Halorhodospira halophila SL1: one gene and its partner. The protein of the gene in region 1 interacts with the protein of each later gene in a pairwise test. Links are inferred from orthologs where the notes say so. Each region holds a gene or a part of one and is shown on either strand. Other genes may lie near its edges.

Evidence for each region. The genes of interacting proteins can lie anywhere in the genome.
Region 2: the proteins of dnaX (region 1) and dnaE interact in binary tests that used the Escherichia coli proteins (3 or more experiments, as listed by UniProt). The link is inferred for Halorhodospira halophila SL1 from one-to-one orthologs.

What each region holds. Positions count from the first base shown.
Region 1 is NC_008789.1:262,701-270,375, reverse strand. The notes cover bases 2,765-5,666. They hold dnaX (DNA polymerase III subunit gamma/tau), read left to right. Parts: upstream 2,765-3,334; coding sequence 3,335-4,999; downstream 5,000-5,666. Other genes in these bases: recR (recombination mediator RecR), read left to right, coding at 5,358-5,666; HHAL_RS01195 (YbaB/EbfC family nucleoid-associated protein), read left to right, coding at 5,024-5,347; proV (glycine betaine/L-proline ABC transporter ATP-binding protein ProV), read right to left, coding at 2,765-2,787. Outside these bases: HHAL_RS01220 (glycine betaine ABC transporter substrate-binding protein), read right to left, coding at 1-371; HHAL_RS01215 (ABC transporter permease), read right to left, coding at 448-1,578; more of proV, read right to left, coding at 1,588-2,764; more of recR, read left to right, coding at 5,667-5,963; HHAL_RS01185 (histidine triad nucleotide-binding protein), read left to right, coding at 5,989-6,333; HHAL_RS01180 (HDOD domain-containing protein), read right to left, coding at 6,352-7,675. UniProt on the Escherichia coli protein: Part of the beta sliding clamp loading complex, which hydrolyzes ATP to load the beta clamp onto primed DNA to form the DNA replication pre-initiation complex.
Region 2 is NC_008789.1:1,563,304-1,570,435, reverse strand. What follows is about bases 771-4,842. They hold dnaE (DNA polymerase III subunit alpha), read left to right. Parts: upstream 771-1,090; coding sequence 1,091-4,642; downstream 4,643-4,842. Other genes in these bases: HHAL_RS07345 (HAD-IA family hydrolase), read right to left, coding at 4,639-4,842; HHAL_RS07355 (ribonuclease HII), read left to right, coding at 771-1,027. Outside these bases: lpxB (lipid-A-disaccharide synthase), read left to right, coding at 1-443; more of HHAL_RS07355, read left to right, coding at 440-770; more of HHAL_RS07345, read right to left, coding at 4,843-5,364; HHAL_RS12645 (transposase), read left to right, coding at 5,507-6,811; frdA (fumarate reductase (quinol) flavoprotein subunit), read left to right, coding at 6,864-7,132. UniProt on the Escherichia coli protein: DNA polymerase III is a complex, multichain enzyme responsible for most of the replicative synthesis in bacteria. This DNA polymerase also exhibits 3' to 5' exonuclease activity. The alpha chain is the DNA polymerase catalytic subunit.

The DNA of each region.
Region 1 (7,675 bases):
GAGGTCAGGCCCTCGTCGTAGAGGTCCTGCGGCACGATCCACCCCAGGGCGGCGTCGCCGTACAGGACGCCGAGATCGACGATGTCGTCGCCGAACTGCTCGACGTAGTCCTCGTGGGTGGTCGGCTGCCAGGACATCAGCATCAGATCGATGTCGCCCTGGGCCAGGCCCGTGTACTGCGGGGCGATGTCGGTCTGGACGAGCTCGACGTCGGTGTTGAACTCGCTGGTGATGACGTCCTCGGCCATGCGGGTCACGAACTCGGCGTCGGCCCAGGCCGTCCAGCCGATGCGGATCTCGTCGGCGTTGGCCGCGCTGGCCATGCCCACGGTCAGCGCCGCGGTGGCGGCAGCGGTGGTCATGCGTTTCATGGTGTTGCTCCTCTGCTGCTTCCCTTGAAGTCGGCCCGTCGGGCACCCGTCGGGCACCCGCCGGGCGGTTGGGCGCTCAGCCCTGCTGGGGCTGTTGCGCCGGGTCGCGCTTTTGACCGAAGAACCAGCGCAGCAGGGCGCCGTAGTCGCGGCCCTTGCCGCGCTGACGCTCGCCGAAGCTCTGGCTGATGCGGTCGAGCAGGATGGCCAGGAAGACCACGGCCAGACCGCCCTCGAAGCCGAGCCCGACCTGCAGGCGCTGGATGCCGGTGAGCACCGTGCCACCCAGGCCACCGGCGCCGATCATGGAGGCGATCACCACCATGGACAGGGCGAGCATGATGGTCTGGTTGATCCCGGCCATGATCGATGGCGTGGCCAGCGGCAGCTGGATCTTGAACAGCAGCTGCCGCGGCGTGCAGCCGAAGGCCTGGCCGGCCTCCACGTGCTCCTGGCTGACCTGGCGGATGCCCAGGTTGGTCAGGCGCACCGCCGGCGGCATGGCGAAGATCAGCGTGGCGATGGCCCCCGGCACCGTGCCCAGTCCGAAGAAGATCGCCGCCGGGATCAGGTAGACGAACGGCGGCATGGTCTGCATCAGGTCGAGGATGGGGCGGACCACCATCTCCACCCGGTCGTTGCGCGACATGGCGATGCCGATGGGCAGGCCGATGATCAGCGCCGCGATGGAGGAGGCCACCACCAGCGACAGGGTGCGGATGGTCTCCGGCCACAGCTCCATGCTGAAGATCAGCGCCAGGGCGATGATGGCGAAGATGCCGAAGCGCCACCCGACCCGCCAGAAGGACACCGCGATGAGCAGGATCGCCAGCACCCACGGCGGCGGATACCACAAGAGCGCCTGCACGGTCTCGGAAAACAGGCCCATGCCGAACAGCGCCACCGCCACGGCGAGGCTGATCAGTCCGGCCTTGCGGCCCCAGGTGCGCCAGGCGCCGACCACCAGGAAGAAGGCGGCGATCCACAGCGGGTAGAGGAGGAGGAACTCGGTGCTGTCGACCAGAGCGCGGATGGCGCCCTCGATGCCGTCGAGCAGGGGCTCCAGGTTGTCGCTGATCCAGTCGACGCCGTCCTCGATCCAGTCGCCGATGGTGATGTTGTCCAGGATGTTCTCACTGAACCACTCGGCCGCCTGGTCCAGCGGGCCGATGGTTTCGTGTTCCTCGAGATCCGGTTGATCTTGCATGTCTGTCCCTTACGCCTGTTGGGTGCGATCCAGGGTGAGCAGCAGCTGGCTGCGCGAGAGGGTGCCGACGTAGTGCCCGTCGTCATCCACCACGACCAGCGGGTACTCGCTCTCGGCCGACGGCCCGAGCACGTCGGAGATTGCCGTGTCGGCCGGGATGGTCTGCACGCCACTGAGGAAGGCGTCGCCGTATTCGGTGCTGCCGCCGCTGCGGATGGCGTCGGTCAGGCTGTCGATGGAGACCAGGCCCTGGAAGCGGCGACTGCGGTCGATGACCACGCCGATGTCGCTGGCGTAGTGCTTGAGCCGCTCGAGTGCGGTGCGCACGTCCACGCCGGGGCGCTGGATGACGGTGACCCGGCGGCGCTCGGCGATGTCGCCGGCGTTGTAGACCTGGCTGACGTCGACGCCGTAGAAGAAGGAGCGCACGTACTCGTTGGCCGGGTTGGAGACGATCTCCTCCGGCGTGCCGATCTGCACCACCTGGCCGCCCTCCATGATGGCGATGCGATCGCCGATGCGCATGGCCTCGTCCAGGTCGTGGGAGATGAAGATGACGGTGCGGCTCTGCTCCTGCTGCAGGCGGATGAGCTCATCCTGCATCTCGGTACGGATCAGTGGGTCGAGGGCCGAGAAGGCCTCGTCCATGAGCAGAATGGTTGGATCCGTCGCCAGGGCGCGGGCCAGCCCCACGCGCTGTTTCATGCCGCCGGAGAGCTCGTCCGGGAAGCTGTCGGCGTTGGCCGCCAGGCCCACAGCCTCCAGGGCCTTGAGCGCCTTCTCGCGCCGCTCCGTCGCGCCGTGGCCGGAGACGTCGAGGCCGAAGGCGGCGTTCTCGGCAACGGTCTTGTGCGGGAGCAGGGCGAAGGACTGGAACACCATGGACATGTCGCGGCGGCGCATGTCGATGAGCTCCTGCTGGCTCATCTGCATGATGTCCTGGCCGTCGAGGTAGATGTGGCCGTAGGTCGGGTCGATGAGGCGGTTGAACATCCGCACCATGGTCGATTTGCCGGAACCCGACAGGCCCATGATGACGAAGACTTCGCCCTCGTGGATGGTGAAACTCGCTTCCCGCACACCGACGGTATTGCCGGTGCGCTGGAAGATCGCGTCCTTGTCATAGCCCTGTTTCAGCAGCTCCATGGCCCGTTCGGGTTTCGGGCCGAAAATCTTGTAGAGGTCTTCTACGACGAGTTTTTCGGTCATGCTGATCCGTCGGTTTGAATGGAGCGTGGTGCAGTTTATTTTCGGGGTGAGCGCGCCGCGGCCACTGGGGGATCAGTAGCTTGAATGGAGCCCGGGCCGGGCAGCGGCTGAATGGAAGCGGACGCCTGTGCGTCGCCTATTCGCTTGGTCATGCTTTTCAACTAGAACATGTCCGGTGCGCCCGGCGCAAGATCAGCATGTTAAAAAGCCTTGCCGGCCGTCCGGGAGGACGGGCCGATCGCCCGGCGGCGTTTGCGTCGTTCCGCGCTTTGCCTTATGCTCTTGCGCTCCAATCGTCACGGCGATTGGCGACTCAGGAGAGGTGTCCGAGCGGTCGAAGGAGCGCGCCTGGAAAGCGCGTGTACTGAAAGGTACCGAGGGTTCGAATCCCTCCCTCTCCGCCAGGCGATGGTGGCTGCACCGGTCCCCCCGCGACGAGTCGCTGTGAACCCCGTCAGGCCCGGAAGGGAGCAGCGGCAGCAGCGATCCTCGGGCGCCGGGGTGTGGCTGGTGTGGCTGCCTCCACCCAACCGGAGCCGCCGTCGGCATGACCTACCAAGCCCTTGCGCGCAAGTGGCGGCCCCGCCGCTTCGAAGACGTGGCCGGCCAGGAGCACGTCCTGCGCGCGCTGGCCAACGCCCTGGCCGACGGCCGTCTGCACCACGCCTACCTGTTCAGCGGCACCCGCGGGGTCGGCAAGACGACCGTGGCGCGCATCCTCGCCAAGTGCCTCAACTGCGAGCACGGCATCACCGCCGAACCGTGCGGTACCTGCGACAGCTGCCGCGAGCTGGACGCCGGGCGCTTCGTTGATCTGATCGAGGTCGACGCCGCCTCGCGCACCAAGGTGGAGGACACCCGCGAGCTGCTGGATAACGTCCAGTACGCCCCGACCCGCGGGCGGTTCAAGATCTACCTCATCGACGAGGTCCACATGCTCTCCAGCCACAGCTTCAACGCGCTGTTGAAGACGCTGGAGGAGCCGCCGGACCACGTGAAGTTCCTGCTGGCCACCACGGACCCGCAGAAGCTGCCGGTGACGGTGCTCTCACGCTGCCTGCAGTTCCACCTGCGCCGGCTCTCCAGCACCCTGATCCGCGATCGGCTGCTGGCTCTGGCCGAGGAGGAGGGGGTGACGGTGGACGCCGGCGCCGCGGCGCGGCTGGCCCGGGCCGCCGACGGCAGCCTGCGCGACGCCCTGAGCCTGCTCGATCAGGCCCTCGCCTTCGGTGAGGGGGCGGCCCGGGACGACGAGGTGGCGGCGATGCTCGGCGCCATCGAGCGCCGCCACGTGCTGGAGGTGCTCACCGCCCTGGCCGACGGCGACGGCGCGGCGCTGGTGACGGCGGCGCGGCACATGGCCGAGGTGGCGGCGGATTTTGACGAGGCGCTGGCCGAGCTGGTGGCCACCGTCCACAGCCTGGCCCTGGCGCAGCAGGTGCCGTCGGCCATCGGCGACGACGAGCCCGAGCGCGATCGGCTGCTGGCCCTGGCCGAGCGCATCGATGCCGAGGATCTGCAGCTCTACTACCAGATCGGCGTCAACGCCCGCCGCGATCTGCCCTACGCACCGGATCCGGCCACCGGCTTCGAGATGGCCCTGCTGCGCATGCACGCCTTCCGCCCGGCGGAGGGCGCGCCCCGGGTGGCGGCGCCGACGGACGGCGGCCGCTCGGGGACGGATGGCGGCGCCCCGGTGGCCGGCGGGGGCGGTGCCCAGGCCGGTGGCGGGCCCGCGGCGAACGCCTCGGCCGGCGTGGCGCCCCCCGAGCCGGCCGCGCCACCCCCGGGCGAGGCCGTGGGTGCGGAGGGCGCGACCGATGAGGACGCGGTGGCCCGCTGGACGCAGATCGTCGGTGGGCTGAGTGGCCCGCTGCGCATGATCGCCGCCCACTGCGAGTGGGTCGGCCGCGAGGGGGCGCGTGTTATCCTGCGCCTGGACGAGAGTCACGAATACCTGAACAACGCCGAGCGGCGTGAGCGGCTGCAGACGGCCCTCGGCGAGGCCTTCGGTGAGACGATCACCCTGCAGATCGACATCGGCCCCACCCGGTGGACGCCGGCGATGGCCGAGCGGCAGCAGGCGCAGGAGCGTCAGGCCGAAGCCGAACAGGCCCTGGCCGGGGACCCGGCGTTGCAGGGGCTGTGCGAGGCCTTCGACGGCCAGCTCCACGGCGTGCGGCCGGCGGACGGCGAAGGCAACCATCCGTAGCGACAAGGATCGAGGTAGAAGGCGATGAAGGGCGGACTCGGCAACATCATGAAGCAGGCCCAGAAGATGCAGGAGGACATGCAGAAGGCCCAGGAGGAGATCGCCGCCATGGAGGTCAGCGGCGAGGCCGGGGCCGGCATGGTCAAGGTAACGATGACCGGGCGCAACGAGGTGCGCAAGGTGGAGATCGACCCCTCGCTGTTCGAGGACGACCGCGAGATGGTCGAGGACCTGGTGGCGGCGGCGGTCAACGACGCCGTGCAGAAGGTCCAGCGCGAGAGCCAGGAGCGCATGTCGGGCATGGCCGAGGGCATGGGCCTGCCCCCGGGGATGAAGCTGCCGTTCTGAGCGGCAGCCGATGAGCGTCTACTCGCCGCGGCTGCGCGAGCTGGTTGAGGGGCTGCGCCGGCTGCCCGGGGTGGGCGCCAAGACGGCGCAGCGCATGGCGCTGCACCTGCTCCAGCGCGACCGGGACGGCGCCCGGCAGCTGGCCGACGCCCTGCAGCGGGCGGTGGACGGGGTGGGGCACTGCCCCGAGTGCGGCCTGCTCACGGAGGAAGAGCGCTGCGGGCTGTGCGCCAGTCCGCAGCGCCGCCGGACGCTGCTGTGCGTGGTGGAGAGCAGCGCCGACGTCTTCGCCCTCGAGCAGGCCACGGACTTCCAGGGGCTGTACTTCGTCCTCGGCGGGGCGCTGTCGCCCCTGGACGGCATCGGCCCGGAGGAGCTGGGGCTGGACCGGCTGCAGCAGCGGTTGGAGGCCGGTGAGGTCGAGGAGATCATCCTCGCTACCAACCCCACCATTGAGGGCGAGGCCACCGCCCACTACGTCCAGAGCCTGGCCGCCGAGCGCGGGGTGCGCACCACGCGGATCGCCCACGGGGTGCCGATGGGCGGCGCCCTCGAGCAGGTGGACCAGGGCACCCTCTCCCACGCCTTCATGGGGCGGCGGGACTACGAGGGCTGAGCATCGGCCGGAAAAGGAGACACCGATGACCGACTGTATCTTCTGCAAGATCGTCGCCGGCGAACTGCCGTCGGAGATCGTCCACAGCGGCGAGCAGGTGATCGCCTTCCGCGATCTCCACCCCCAGGCGCCGACCCATATCCTGATCATCCCGCGGCGCCACGTGCCCACGCTGCACGACCTGACCGCCGCCGACGGCGAGCTGCTCAACGAGATGTTCACCGTGGCGCGCACCCTGGCCGAGCAGGAGGGCCTGGGCGAGCGCGGCTATCGCACGGTCTTTAATTGTAAGGACGAGGGCGGGCAGGAGGTCCACCACTTGCACCTCCACCTGATCGGTGGTCGGCAGATGACCTGGCCGCCGGGCTGACCGGCGCGGCCGCGGCGGTTACAGCTCGGCGAGCCGCTGGCCGCCAAGGGCGCAGAGCCGCCGGAAGGCCTTGAAACTCGCCTCGTCGAGGGCGTTGTCGATGCGGTGGCGGTCGGCGTAGACCATCCCCTGGGGCTGGCCGCCGGCGAAGATTGCGGCCAGGAAGGCCGAGCGGCCGTCGGCGAGGGCGTGCAGGGCGGGGGGGATCCGGTGCTGGACGCGCTGGTAGCGCTGCGGCGTCAGCCACACCGCCGCCGGCTTCGCCATCAGTTCCTGCAGGAGCGAGGGGCGGGCGAGGTCCACCCGGAAGCGGTGGAAGTTCGGATCGCCGGCGGCGCCGAGGACGTACCGTCCGGCCAGGGTTTCGCCGTCGGGGAGCATCTGGGCGTAGAGCACCCGGCTCAGGCCGAGGCCTTCGTAGAGCCCGGTGACCACCAGGTTGAGGATGCAATCGCGGGGCGTGACCCGCCCCTGCCGGCGGCGCATCTGCGCCTCGGAGCGGGCGTAATCCTGCGTCTCGAGCTCGCTGCGCACCCGCTCGAACACCGCGCGGCGGGGGGCGAGGCAGACGCCGCCCTTGGCGGTGCCGTCGGAGAGGTAGGGGTTGTCCGAGGTCTCGCTGATCGGCGCGCGGGCCTCGCCGTCTTCCTCGCCCTCGGTGAGCAGCGGGGCGAAGGTCACGGGCTTCCAGGGCAGCAGCGCGGCGGCCTCGGCAGCGCCGGCGGAGATCTCGGCCTGGGTGGCCTCGTGGTCGAGCTCCAGCAGCTCCGAGAGGGCGTCGAGCAGGGGCGGCATCTCCGGGTGGCGCCAGCCCTGGCGGGCCAGGGCGGCCAGGCGCGAGGCCAGACCCACCGCCCAGCTGCGCGGCGAACGGGTGTCGGCGGCCAGCGCCTCGCTGGATTCGGCCACCAGGCCGGGTAGTTGCCACTGCTGGGCCAGGGCCAGGTTGAGCTCGCCCAGGGAGAAACCGAGGGCGACGTACTCGGCCTCCGAGGCGTAGGCCGGCTCCGGGGCCATCTCGTGGATGGTGCGCATTACCTGCCCGTCGTCGTGGCTCCACATGACCAACTCGGCGGTGTGGCGCAGGAGGGCGGCGGTGTAGACCTCGTTGGGGAGTAGGTCGGCCAGCTGCCACGCCCAGCGCCGGGCCTGGCAGGCGGCGTGGATGGCCCGCTCGCAGGTGAACAGGTAGCCGCGGTAGTTGGCCCGGGTCAGGGCCTGCTCGGCCTGGGGCAGGCCGTCGGCCACTGCGCGGATGTTGCGCACCCCGCGCAGCAGCACGGCTTCTTCCATGCTGTGCACGCCCGAGTCGAGGTGGCGCGAGGCGTGGGTGTTGACGTCG
Region 2 (7,132 bases), 1.3 Mb from region 1 along the record:
GGTTGCGCGAGCGGATCGAGGCAGCGGTGGCCCGTCACGATATCCGCCTGCGGACCCGTCTACTCGAAGGCGATACAGCCACGGCGGTCACGGCGGCGGATGTGGCATTGACCGCCTCGGGGACGGCAACCCTGGAGGTCATGCTGGCCAAACGGCCCATGGTGGTGGCCTATCGTCTGTCGCCGCTGAGCTACCAGATCATTCGCCGCCTGATCCGCGTGCCCTGGGTGTCGCAGCCCAATCTGCTGGCGGGCGAACCGCTGGTGCCGGAGTACTTCCAGTCTGACGTCGATCCGCAGATCCTTGCTGAGGCAGCGGCGTACTGGCTCGACGACGCCCCCGCCCGCCTGCAGCTGGTGGGCCGTTTTCGCCACCTCCACGAGACGCTGGCCCGGGGCGCCGATGCGCGGGCGGCGGAGGCGGTTCTCGAGGTGCTGCAGTGACCCCCTCGCGCGGTGCATGGGGGGTGGTGGGCGTTGACGAGGCCGGACGCGGACCCTGGGCAGGGCCGGTGGTTGCCGCGGCGGTGGTCCTGGCGGAACCGATCGCCGGGGTTACCGACTCCAAACGGCTTTCCGCGCGGAGCCGCGAGCGCGCTGCAGCGCTGATCCGTAGCGAGGCCGTGGCCTGGGGGGTAGGGCGGGCCGATGTTACCGAGATCGATGCCTTGAATATTCGTCGTGCCACCTTCCTGGCCATGGCCCGGGCGGTGGCCGTGGTGGCCGAGACCAGCCCGATCGCCGAGGTGCTGGTGGATGGTCGAGAGATCCCGGACGATCTGCCCGCCCCGGCGCGACCCGTAGTGGGTGGGGATGCGCTGGAGCCGGCCATCTCCGCAGCCTCGATCCTGGCCAAGACCCTGCGTGACGCCGAGATGGTGCTGCTTGACGAAGCCTACCCGGGGTACGGTTTTGGGCGGCACAAAGGGTACGGCACGGCCGAACATCGTCGGGCCCTTGAGGAGCTCGGTCCGTGCCCGATGCACCGGCGCAGTTTTGCACCGGTACGCCGGCTGCTCGGTGGCTGAGCGCCGCAGCGCTCGATCCACCGGACTCGTTCCCGACCGCCACCCTGATATCCTGACGCGACCATGAGTGAAGACCCTCCGCCCTTCGTCCACCTGCGCTTGCACAGCGAGTTCTCGCTGGTCGACGGCATCGTCCGAATCAACGAGGCGGTGTCGGCGGCGCGCGAGGCCGGTATGCCCGCGGTGGCCATCACCGATCAGTCGAACCTGTTCGGGATGGTCAAGTTCTACCGCGCGGCGCTGGCTGCCGGGGTCAAGCCGATCATCGGTGGCGATGTGTGGCTGGCGGACGACACCGTGGAGTTTGGCTACGCCCGGCTGACGCTGCTGTGCCGGGATCGCGGTGGCTACCGGGCGCTGTCGCGCCTGCTCAGCCGGGCCTATCGCGAGGGCGCCTGCGGCGACATCCCGGTGATCCGGCGGGAGTGGCTGCAGGCGGATGCTGGCGGGCTGTTGGCCCTCTCCGGCGGCGCCCAGGGCGATATCGGCCAGGCCCTGTTGCGCGGTGACGAGGCCACCGCCCGGCGATACGCCGAGGAACACCGCCGGACTTTCGGCGAGGACGGCTTCTATCTGGAGCTCCACCGGCTGGGACGGCCGGGGGACGAGCGCCACCTGCACGCCGCCGTCGCATTGGCTGCCGACGAGGATCTACCGGTGGTGGCGACCAACGATGTCCGCTTCATGCGTCCGGAAGACTACGACGCCCACGAGGTGCGCGTCTGTATCCATCAGGGGCGCACGCTGGACGATCCCAACCGGCCGCGCCACTACACCGAGCAGCAGTACTTCGCTGATGCGGCGGACATGGCTGAGCGTTTCTCCGACCTGCCGGAGGCGCTAGAGACTAGCGTCCGCATTGCCGAGCGCTGCAGCGTCGACCTGGAGCTCGACACCAACTACCTCCCGGACTTTCCGGTCCCCGAGGGGCACACGGTCGCCTCGTTCCTGCGCGCCGAGTCCGAGCGTGGCCTGACACAGCGGCTCGAGCAGCGCGGTCTGGCGGAGGATGAAGACGCCGACGAGGTGGAGGCGACCTATCATCGGCGGCTCGATCACGAGCTGGCGGTCATTGAGCAGATGGGGTTCCCGGGGTACTTCCTCATTGTGGCTGACTTCATTCGCTGGGCGCGGGATAACCACATCCCGGTGGGGCCGGGGCGCGGTTCCGGGGCGGGCTCACTGGTCGCCTACGCCTTGGGGATCACCAACCTCGATCCCCTGCGCTACGATCTGCTCTTCGAGCGTTTCTTGAACCCCGAGCGGGTGTCCATGCCCGACTTCGACGTGGACTTCTGCATGGAGCGCCGCGACGAGGTCATCGAGTACGTCTCGGATCGTTACGGCGCCGAGAAGGTCTCACAGATCGCGACCCACGGCACCATGGCGGCGCGGGCCGTGGTCCGCGACGTGGGGCGCGTCTACGGTCACGCCTTCGGTTACATGGACCGGATCGCCAAGCTGATCCCCTTCGAGATCGGCATGACGCTGGATAAGGCGTTGGAGCAGGAAGAGGACCTGCGCGCCGAGTACGACAACGACGAGAACATCCGCGAGTTGATCGATACCGCGCGCAGCCTCGAGGGGATGGCGCGCAACGTCGGTAAGCACGCCGGCGGTGTGGTGATCGCCCCCACGGATCTGACCGATTTCTCGCCCCTCTACCGGGATCCGGAGGAGCGCGAAGACGCCGAAGCCTGGAAGGTGGCCACCCACTTCGACAAGGACGACGTCGAGGCGGTGGGCCTGGTCAAGTTCGACTTCCTCGGTCTGCGCACGCTGACCATCATCGACTGGACCGTGCAGGCGGTGAATCGCATCCTCGAGCAGCGCGGTGAGCGGGCGCTGGATATCGACGGGATCCCGCTGGATGACAGTGCCACCTTCGATCTGCTCAAGCGCTGCGCCACGACCGCCGTCTTCCAGCTGGAATCCCGCGGCATGAAGGAGCTGATCAAGCGGCTCCAGCCCGACAGCTTCGAGGATATCGTCGCCCTGGTGGCGCTGTTCCGGCCCGGGCCGCTGCAGTCGGGTATGGTGGATGACTTTGTCGAGCGCAAGCACGGCCGCTCGGCGGTGGCCGGCTACCCGACCCGGGAACTGCACCACCCGGATCTGATGCCGGTGCTCCAGCCCACCTACGGCGTCATCCTCTACCAGGAGCAGGTGCAGCGGATTGCCCAGGTCCTCGCTGGCTACAGCCTGGGGGAGGCGGACCTGCTTCGCCGCGCCATGGGCAAGAAGAAGCCCGAGGAGATGGCCAAACAACGGGCCAAATTCCTCGAGGGGGCCCAGGCCCGCGGCCTCTCCGAGGGTCACGCCACCGGCATCTTCGACCTGATGGAGAAGTTCGCCGGCTACGGCTTCAACAAGTCGCACTCGGCGGCCTATGCGCTGCTCTCCTATCAGACGGCGTGGCTCAAGTGCCACTTTCCCGCGCCGTTCATGGCCTCGGTGCTGTCCTCGGACATGGACAACACCGACAAGGTGGTGATCTTTCTCGACGAGGCCCGGGCCATGGGGCTCGAGGTGCTGCCGCCGGATGTCAATCGCAGTGACAAGCCGTTCCGGGCGGTGGACGAGCGGACCATCGTCTACGGTCTGGGGGCCATCAAGGGGGTCGGGGAGTCGGCGCTCGATGCGGTGCTCGGCGAGCGCGATGCCCATGGCCCCTTCGGCGATGTCTTCGACCTGTGCCGGCGGGTGGACACCGGGCGCGCCAACCGCCGGGTGCTGGAGGCCCTGTGCCGTTCCGGGAGCCTCGACAGTCTGGTCCCCAACCGCGCCACCGGGATGGCGCAGATCCCGGCCGCGCTGGCTGCTGCCGAGCAGGTGACGCGGGATCAGGCGGCCGGGCAGACCGACCTGTTCGGTGGTCCCGCCGAGGCGGTGATCGCCCCAGGCGGGGCCGGGGAGGAAGTCGCCGAGGAGCCCGAGTGGCCCGAGGAGGAGCGCCTGGCCGCCGAGAAGGCCACCCTCGGCCTCTTTCTCACCGGCCACCCGATCGACCGCTACGAGCACGAACTCCCTTACCTGGCCACCGATCGCTTGCAACGTCTGGCCAGCGGCGCCGGCGGTAGTGGCGGGGATGGGAACGGCGGTCGGGGGCGGTCGGTGACGGCTGCCGGGCTGGTGGTGGCGTTGCGCGTGCGGAGCACTTCCACCGGGGGCCGCCTGGCGACCCTGACTCTGGACGACCGGACCGGCCGGATCGAGGTGGTGCTGTTCCCGGAGGCGTTCAGCAAGAATCGCCACGCCTTGGAGAAGGACGCGCTACTGGTGGTTCGCGGAACGCTGGATTACGACGACTTCAGCGGCGGCTACCGGATCACCGGGGAGGAGGTGCTGGACATTGCCCAGGCACGGGAACGGGCGGCCGGACGGTTGGTGATCCCGGTGAGCGCAGCGCACGCTGCCAACGGGCTGGTGCCGCAACTGCGCCAGTTGCTCAGCAGCCACGCCGGGGACAGCCCGGTCCACGTCGATTACCGTCATCCGCGGGCCCGCGGGCGGGTCGTCTTCGGTCGCAACTGGACGGTGACGCCCAGCGATGAGCTGATCAAGCGGCTCGAGGCCGTGGTCGACGGACGGGTCGGGGTCGAGTACCCCCGCTAAGCGCCCATACTGTGGACGGCGATCAGGTCGTCGATTCCCATGGGGACGCCCTCGGGGCCATGGTCCAGGTCGTCGATGACTGCCGCGGCCCCGGTGAAGTCGTCGTCCCGGGTCCAGAGGTTGTGGGTGATCAGGGTGGGGATGCCCGCCGCACGCGCAGCGCGCAGCCCATTGACTGAGTCTTCCACGGCCAGGGCGGCGCGGGCCGGAAGCCGGAGCGACCGCAGCGCCGCCAGATAGGCCTCGGGGTCGGGCTTCTTGGCGGCTACGTCGTCCCCACAGATGTACACCTCGAAGACCGATTGGAGCGGGGCGGGCAGTACACCGTTGAACAAGGCCTCGACGTTGGCGCGGGCGCTGGTTGTGACCACGGCGAGGCGGATGTCGCGTTGCCGGGCCTCGGCGATGATCCGCTCGATGCCGGGGCGGGGTGGTATGCACCCGGTGCGCAGACGCTCGGCATAGAAGCGATTCTTGGTCTCGTGTAGTTGCCGCGCCAGCGCGTCGATGTCCCCGTGCCCGGCGGGAGGCGGCTGTTGGCTCAGGGCGTCGCCGAGCCGCTCCCGGCCTCCGGGGACGGCGTTGAGTAGGCGGCGGTAGGTGTTCTCATCCCAACGGTGCGGTAGGCCGAAGGCCTCGAAGGCGGCGTTGAATGCCGGTAGATGGCCCGCCCCCTCGGTATCGGCCAGGGTGCCGTCGACATCAAAGAGCAGCGCTTGCATGTGGTTTCCGGTCTCCAGGGTGTCGGGTCCGTGGCGGCGCCAGCGTTATCATCTTAGGGTTCTTGACCCGTCCGGGAAAACGGGCTGGAGTAACCCCGTCGACGGACTCGCCGTATCCGCATGATCCGGAGGAAAGCATTGCATGGCTGAGGGTCGCCCGAAATACTCGCCGGAACTTCGGCGCAAGCTGGTCGAACTGGTCGAGGCGGGACACACACCGCAGGAACTGGCGCGCACCTACGAGCCAGCGGCCAAGACGATCCGCCGCTGGTATCAGGAGGACCGACAAGAGGCCAGCGAGCGAGGCAGCGGAAGCGCCAGCACGGGCCGCGCCGGCAAGGCAGGGAAAAAGCGTGGAGGAGCCACAGGCGCCTCGGCGTCCTCGGGCCGTTCCGGGGAGCAGGGGGGCGCGGCGAAGACCCGGGGTAAGCCGGGGAGTAGCAAGGGGCGCCGGCTCGCGGGCAAGCGGGTCCTGGAGAGCCCGGCGCCGGAGGCCGATGCCGGAGGGGCGACAGCGGAGTCCATCGAGGCCGAACAACCTGAGGAGGCCCTCCCTTCGGTCACCGGCGAGGTGATCGTCGAACCCGAGCCCGAGGTCGTCGTCGATGAGCAGCGCGATCCCGCGGATGAAGCGGAGGGCGCAGCCGACGCGGAGATGGATCCGGAGGAGCTGCTCGAGATCGGCCTCGAGCGTGCCGACCGGGGAGACGCGGTGTACGACTCGGAGGGCCCCGAGGCGGCACTGCCGCTCTATCAGGAGGCGCTCGATCTCCTCGATGCGGCGATCAGTGCCGGGGTCGGAGGGGATGCTGCGCGGCGCGATTGGGGCATTACCCTGGAGCGCTTCGGTGATGCCATCTTCGAGGTCGACGGAGCGGGTGCCGCCCGGCCCTGCTACGAGGCGTGGTGCGATCTGGCCGAGGCCCTGGCCACCGAGCATGCCACGGCCCAGTCGCTGCGGGACTGGAGCGTGGCGCTCGGTCGGTACGGCCAGGTGGTGCTGGTCGAGAAAGGGCCCGAGGCGGCGCTACCCTACTATCAGCAGGTGGTTGAACTGCGTGAGGACATCGTCCGCGAGCGGCAGAGCGCGGACGCCTACCAGGACTGGGCGCTGGCCCTGGAGCGCTATGGCGCCGTGCAGGAGGCGGTGGAAGGGCTGGCCGAGACGGTTGAGACCTACCGCCATGCCCTCGAGGTCCGCGAGGCTCTCGCCGAGCAGCACGATACGCCGCAGGCCCGTCGGGCCCTAGGGGTGGCCCAGGAGCGCCTGGCGATGGCGGTACTTGCTGCCGACGGAGCCGAGGCCGCCCTGCCGTACTTCGAACAACTGGCGGAGCTCTTCACCGAGCTGGCCGAGGAACTTGGTACCGAAGAGGCCGACGCCGAACGGCGGCAGGCCGATACGATGCTCGGCAAGGTGCAGATGGCGGCGCTGGACCTAGAGTGATTCGGCCCGTGGCGGGTGACAGCCGAGCGGGTCCGGGAGCGCAGGAGGTGCGTTGGAGACGATAGAATCGATCGATTGCGACCTGGTTGTCGTTGGCGGGGGCGGTGCCGGGCTGCGCGCCGCCATCGCCGCGGCGGAACAGGATCCCGGGCTGCGCATCGCCCTGGTCTCCAAGGTGGTGCCCATGCGCAGCCATACGGTGGCGGCGGAGGGTGGGGCTGCCGGCGTGGCCCGCGAGGACGACAGTCTGGAGGGTCACTTCAACGACACCGTGGCCGGTGGCGACTGGCTCTGCGATCAGGATGTGGTCGAGCGCTTCGT